Regions from separate parts of the Mesorhizobium sp. IMUNJ 23033 genome, predicted to be linked through region 2. Evidence: predicted binding sites of a transcription regulator. Region 2 holds the regulator's gene; each other region holds the start of a gene.
What was found. The regulator LexA, encoded in region 2, represses DNA repair genes until DNA is damaged. The targets are predictions, from matches to a motif close to TGTTCNNNNTGTGTTCNG.

Region 1 (2,267 bases), on a different contig from region 2:
TCGCTGATATAGCTTGGTCAAGCGTGATCGAGCAGCTCACCGCGCGCAGGTCGGCGAAGCGCACGCGCACCGTCACCGTGCGGCCGGGGCGGTCCTTGGCCCTCAGTCGGCTCGCCACCCGGTCGGCCAGATGCAGCAAGGTTGGCACGAACACATCTGCCACGGCAGGCTTGCGGCCCAGTGCCGACTGCGCGCCCGCCGAATGCGCGCGCCGATGCGTCTCGAGCCGGCGCGGGTCGCGATTCCAGGCCAGCGCGGCAAGCTTCTGCCCGGCGGCCGGCCCGATCAGCCGTTCCAGCGCCCCACTGTGGGTCTTGGCCAGCTGGCCGATGGTCTCGACGCCGATTTCCGCCAGCCGCGCCTTGGTCGCCGGGCCGACGCCCCACATCAGCGAGACCGGCAAATCGTGCAGGAAGGCGAGCTCGCCTGCGGGATCGACGACCACCAGCCCGTCGGGCTTGGCCACCTGCGAAGCGATCTTGGCCAGGTGCTTGGTGCGCGCCACGCCGATCGAGATCGGCAGGCCGAGCTCGGCCCGCACGCGGCGCCGTACAATGGCGGCGATCACGGCCGGCGGCCCGAACAGATGCGTGCAGCCGGCAACGTCGGCGAAGGCCTCGTCGATGGAGATGCGCTCGACCAACGGCGTGAAATCGTCGAGCACTTTTATGGCGGCGTCGCCGAGTCGCTGGTAGTCCCCGAAATGGCCGCCGACGAAGATCAGCTGCGGACAGAGTTCGCGGGCCTTGCGTCCGGGCATGCCGCCGCGCACGCCGAACGCTCGAGCCTCATAGGATGCGGCCAGCACCACGCCGCCTCCGACGGCGATGGGTTTGCCGCGCAGCGATGGATCGAGCAACTGCTCGACCGAGGCATAGAAGGCGTCGAGGTCGGCATGCAGGATGGTGGCGCTGGTTTCCATCCCGTTCCACCCTACGGCATTGCAGCATTAGCCATGCCTGTTTTAAGGAATTTTTTGCCGAACAAAAAGAGAACAAATAGGGTCTCTTGTCAAGCTGCCTCTAAGCCGTCGGCGAGGGCAGGGGAAATGTCTTGCGATGAAGGGCGGATTCAAGTCGGAATCTCGTTTTTTTTGCCCACCGTCAGTGGGCAGCGCACCATCGACGAAGGTCCATGATCCGCCCCGGAACATTGTCGCGCGCCACGGCGTTGATTGGCTCGAAGGGACTGTTTTGCGGAGACCTGAGATGGACCGCTTCGAAATCATCGATCTCGTTTGTGTCGTCGATGCCTGCACCACCGACCGTGCCGCCGGGCGGCTCGTATCGATGGCGAGGGCCGTGGAAGAATTGCGCGTGCTGACCGGGGATTTCGTCTCGGCGGATGAGACCGTCGCCAATGCGCTGTCGGCGGTGGCGCTTGGGCGCGGTTGCGCGGTGCTGTTCGACGAGCAGCCGGGCGCCGACATTTTGCGGGCGCCATAGTGCATCGCCAGGAGGTGGCACCGCTCATTTGGCTGCCGTTCAGGCGGTCGGAGCGCCCTCGCTTGTCATCGACTTCCGCTGCTTGAGCGCCTTCTCAATCGACGACGCGGCGACCGTTTTCGTACCGCTGGACGCCCGTTTGGGACCATGGTCTGACCCGTATGGGCCTTCTGCGGTCCAAATGGCGCAAGCCGGTTGTCAGTTTTCATATAGTTTAAGAATTTCAAATGGTTATGGCAGTTTCTCGATTCGGATTGTTCGCTGGCGGGCTGCTTCGCTCTCGCATTGAAACCACATTTATCTAAAGTTTACCGACGGCATTAGGGATTTCTCATATTGCGCTCATTAGCGGTTGGGTGAGGTGGCGATTCTCGGAGGAAAATACTCATGACATCCCGAAAGACTCTCTTTGCCGCGCTTGCGGCATTCGCGCTTCTGGCGTCTCCCGCACTGGCCGCTGCCGGCGGCAATGGTGGTGGGAATGGCGGTGGCCACGGCAATGGCGGCGGCAACGGGAATGGCGGCGGCAACTCCGGCAAAAGCGGTTCGCAGGGCAATTCCGGCAAGAGCACGCACGGCAAGTCAGGCAAGAGCACGCACGGCAAGTCAGGCAAGAGCACGAACGGCAAGTCAGCATCGGCTAAGTCGACAAAGTCGGGCAAGAAGGCCACGACGGAAGTCTCCGTGGATGAGGTGGACGTCGCCGCCGCTCCCAAGGAGAAGAACATCCACGCCAAGCTCGGCCGGCTGAACTCGCTGCAGCGCAACATCAACGCCTACATGAACTCCAAGAGCAAGAAATTCGCCGCTGTTCAGGCTTTT
Region 2 (2,267 bases):
CCTGATCTCGGAGGATGCGCATCTGGTGGTCATGCCGATCGGCGGCGGGGAACTCGCCATCAACCGGGTGCGATCGAACGAGTTCACCACCGACAACTGGAAACGGGCACTGAAAGCCGAAACCATTGTCGTACCGGAGACCTTCGAGAAGGGAGACGCGCGGTTCGACATGGATCCGGCCGACCTGCCGCCGGGCTCGCCCTTCTACTGCAGCGCCGGTCTGTGCCTCGCACGGCATCCGTCCGGCGCCATCATCGCGTATGCAGAAGACCGCAAGGACGCGTGGAGAGCGTGTGCTTTCGCGACCCTGATCATCGTCAACGACGCCACCGCCTACGACCCTTGCCGCAATCCGCTTGTCCTTGTCGTCAAGAAACGGCAGCTTGCCCGCTTGGGCAGCGCCGCCGTCTTCTTCGACCAGCAATCGGCAATCGCGCCAGCGGAGATAGACTTCGCGATCGAGCAGCCGTACCGGCCCTGGCACGAGCAGCGCAGATTTTCGCGCGAGGCGAGGGGCCTGCCGTCTTACAAGAGACCCGAAAGGCAGGCCAGCAAACCGCCGCCAAAACAATCACCGCCGCCTCAGTAGCGCCGGATCAAGCCAACCAACTTGCCCTGCACCTTGACCCGGTCGGGCCCGAAGATGCGGGTTTCATAGGCCGGGTTTGCGGCTTCCAGCGCGATCGAAGCGCCCTTGCGGCGGAAGCGCTTCAGCGTCGCTTCCTCCTCGTCGACCAGTGCCACGACGATCTCGCCCGGGCTCGCCGTATCGGCATTGCGGATGATGACCGTATCGCCGTCGAAAATCCCGGCCTCGATCATCGAATCGCCCTTGACCTCCAGCGCGTAGTGCTCGCCGCCCATGATCATGTCCGGCGGCACCGAGATCGAGTGCGTCTGATGCTGGATGGCGTCGATCGGCACACCGGCCGCGATCCGGCCCATCACCGGGATGGACACTGCCGCGACCGCATCGTCGTCGTTGCCCGCCTGGGGCGTGCGCGACGATGCCATCGGCTTGATCTGCCGCCCGAGACCGCCCTGCCCAAGACTGCCCTGAATGACGCTCGGCGAGAACTTTTTCGCCGCATTGAGGCCGGGAGCGATCGAATCGGGTAGGCGCAGCACTTCGAGAGCGCGCGCCCGGTTGGGTAGCCGACGAATGAAACCGCGCTCCTCCAGCGCCGTGATCAGCCGGTGGATGCCCGACTTCGAGGCAAGGTCGAGCGCCTCCTTCATCTCGTCGAAGGATGGTGGAATACCACTTTCCTTCAGCCGCTCATGGATGAACATCAGCAGTTCATGTTGTTTGCGTGTCAGCATCGCGGCCCCCAACGGAATCAGAAAAACAAAACCAGAACAAACACTATCTGTTCCATTTGTGTTCCGCAACCGTTTAAAGTTTAATGAATGGCTTAAGGTGCCCGAAACGATGTTGTGGTCGACAGAGAATGTCAAACTCCCTCAGAGTCCGGCTTCATCGCATTGATTTTGTTTTCATTTATGGCCTCAGCCCGACTTGGAAGGCTCCAGTACCGGCAATCATTTGGCGCAGACATTCCCGGGTCGGGCCGTGTTCGACCATCCAGCCCGCTCGATGCACCGTGAACGAAACGAACTCAAAATGCCAACTTTGAGCAAAGGTCGAGGGTTGTCGTTGGGCCGACAAGTCATCAAGGCAGGTTCTTGCAGTGCGATGGCGAGTGATGAGAGAAAGTACCGATCGGCCTGTGTGTCGTCATTGCGTGCCGGTGTCCTGCGGAGGGGAGCAGACATATCATGACCGCAGTTCCTGATCTTGCGGCCGTCGAGGCGATGGACGCCGCGGATCCACTGCGCTCGCTGCGCGACCGCTTCATCCTGCCCAAAGGGGTGATCTATCTCGACGGCAATTCGCTGGGCGCTGCCTCGCATGCCGCTTTCGACGCGCTGCGCAAGGCGGCGACCGAAGAATGGGCGCAGGACCTCATCCGCGCATGGAACACGGCCGGCTGGTTCGACATGCCGCTCGAACTCGGCGACCAGCTGGGGCGCCTGATCGGCGCAGCGTCCGGCCAAACGGTGGTCTGCGACACCACCTCGATCAACATCTACAAGGTTCTGCACGCCGCAATGGCCATGCGGCCGGATCGGCCCGTCATCGTCGCCGAAGGCGACAGCTTTCCGACCGACCTCTACATGGCTGAAGGCGTGGCCTCGACCCGAAAGAACACCGTTCTCCGCCTCGCTGGCGTCGACGCGCCGACGATCGAGGAGCTGATCGACGA
Region 3 (2,267 bases), on a different contig from region 2:
CTCCGATTCTCCGCAAGTCCCTCCGGGTCGGGGTGGGGCGCCGGACCGGGAGGGCACCGTCTGCAGGCCGGGGGGGACAGGCCGGACCGGATTCTTTTCTCATGCACCGGCCGGCGAAGGCCGGTGCGCGATCTTCCTTAAAGCAGCATCAACTGCTCCGTGGCATTGGCCGCGGCGACGAACTGGTCGGTCCTGAGCGTCCGCCGCTCGGCGTTGAGGCCGAGCCGCTTGGCGGTGATCTCGAAGCGGCGGCCGATCTGCCAGGCATAGGGTCCCGCACCCTTCATGCGCTTGCCCCATTCCGAATCGTAGTCCTTGCCGTCGCGCATCGAACGGATCAGCGACATCACGTGGCGGTAGCGGTCGGGATAGTGGCGCAGCAGCCAGTCCTTGAAGATCGGCGCCACCTCCAGCGGCAGGCGAAGTATGACGTAGCCGGCCTCGCGCGCGCCGGCGGCGCGTGCCGAATCGAGGATGCGCTCCATCTCCGGATCGGTCAGGCCGGGTATGATCGGCGCCACCATGACGGAGGCCGGAATGCTTGCGTCCGAAAGCTGTCGGATCGCCTCCAGCCGCTTGGTCGGCGTCGACGCGCGTGGCTCCATCGTTCTGGCCAGCATCCGGTCCAATGTCGTCACCGACAGCGCCACCTTGGCCAGCCCGCGCTCGGCCATGCGCGACAATATGTCGATGTCGCGCGTCACCAGCGCCGATTTGGTGACGATGCCGACCGGATGGCCGCGGGCTTCCAGCACTTCGAGGATCTCGCGCATGATCCGGTACTGTTTCTCGATCGGCTGGTAGGGATCGGTATTGGTGCCGATAGCGATGGTGCGCGGCTGGTAGCCGGGCTTCGACAATTCCTTGTCGAGCATCCGTGCCGCGTCCGGCTTGGCGAACAGCTTCGATTCAAAGTCGAGCCCCGGCGACAGGCCCATGAAGGCGTGCGTCGGCCTGGCGAAGCAGTAGACACAGCCATGCTCGCAGCCACGATAGGGGTTGATCGAGCGGTCGAAGGAAATGTCGGGCGACTCATTGCGGGTAATGATCGTGCGCGGCTTCTCGACCTGCACCTCGGTCTTGAACGGCGGCAGTTCCTCCAGCGAATTCCAGCCGTCGTCGAAGACATGCCGGCTGACCGGCTCGAAGCGGCCGGACGGATTGATGCCGGCGGAGCGGCCGCGATTTCGGTCCGGCCGCACGCGCATGCCGCTCTGCTCGATCATCGCATTCGCCATCTCGGCTCTCCCGGCCCCAAAGGCTGCAATGTCGGCACGCACGATCTGTTCCATCTTTGCCCTCTCCCAGGGACTGTCAGCAGGCCGTCGAATCGCTCTGTTCATGAAACTATTCCTATTTTGTCGATGAGAACAAAGCAAGAACTTTTTATGCCGCGATGCAAAAACTGGCGCGGCCTACGGCTTTCCGCTATTCGGCTAACCATGCTCAGTGTTCTCATCGAAACCATGAACGACGAAGAGGGCCTTGCCCGCACGCTCGCCTCGCTGATCGGCGGCGCGGTCGAAGGCGTGGTGCGCGATGTGATCGTCTGCGACAACGGCTCGACCGACCAGACGCACCGTGTCGCCGAGCATGCCGGCTGCCACTATGTCGCCGGCGGCATCGCGGCCGGCATCAGGCAGGCCAAGGGCGACTGGCTGCTGTTGCTGGAGCCTGGCGCGCGGCTTTCGGAAGGCTGGATCGACGAGGTTGTCGCCCACACCGCGAGGCAAACCATGCCGGCGCGGTTTGCGCGGGCGCGCGGCAGCCGCACGCCGTTCCTGGCACGCGTCTTTTCGGGCAACCGGGCCCTGGCCGAGGGGCTGGTGATCAGCAAACGCCAAGCCACAGCTCTGTCGAAAAGCGCCCGCGGCGCCGAGGCCATCGCGCGCGGCCTTGCGACCAGGAGGCTCAACGCGGAGATCTGGGTCGCGCCGTCGAAGTGAGGCTCTTTTGCCCTGCCTTCGCGAACGGACGGAGCTTCACTCGTTTCCACACTACGGGAATTTATTGCAGGCGCGTTGTCTATTGTGCATTGCACAAAACATGGCGTGGGCGTAGCATTCCCTTCATGCGGGACAATCGGGTTTGGGTAATGCCGGAGCGGTGAGCAACGCTGCGTCGGCGCCGCATTCATACCCGAGGACCCGATGACCTTTACAAGCCCTGACAAATCCGGCGCCGCCAGCTTGGAGGCAATTGCGCGAAATGGCAGCATGTTGCGCCGTATGGCCGCGCGCATCCCGACCTATCTGACCGACCTTCGC

Region 1: the regulator LexA is predicted to act here: its motif matches at 980-997, upstream of dinB (DNA polymerase IV).
Region 3: the regulator LexA is predicted to act here: its motif matches at 1,367-1,384, upstream of ACFX5Q_RS09110 (PA0069 family radical SAM protein).

Annotation. Positions count from the first base shown of each region.
Region 1 is NZ_JBJACT010000029.1:79,637-81,903, forward strand. Features, by position in the region: gene dinB (DNA polymerase IV) at 1-922, opposite strand, end outside; gene ACFX5Q_RS26570 (hypothetical protein) at 1,209-1,445, shown strand; gene ACFX5Q_RS26575 (hypothetical protein) at 1,833-2,267, shown strand, end outside.
Region 2 is NZ_JBJACT010000005.1:145,520-147,786, reverse strand. Features, by position in the region: gene ACFX5Q_RS07900 (ComEC/Rec2 family competence protein) at 1-589, shown strand, start outside; gene lexA (transcriptional repressor LexA) at 583-1,323, opposite strand; gene kynU (kynureninase) at 1,780-2,267, shown strand, end outside.
Region 3 is NZ_JBJACT010000006.1:7,777-10,043, forward strand. Features, by position in the region: gene ACFX5Q_RS09110 (PA0069 family radical SAM protein) at 138-1,292, opposite strand; gene ACFX5Q_RS09115 (glycosyltransferase family 2 protein) at 1,443-1,946, shown strand; gene ACFX5Q_RS09120 (hypothetical protein) at 2,151-2,267, shown strand, end outside.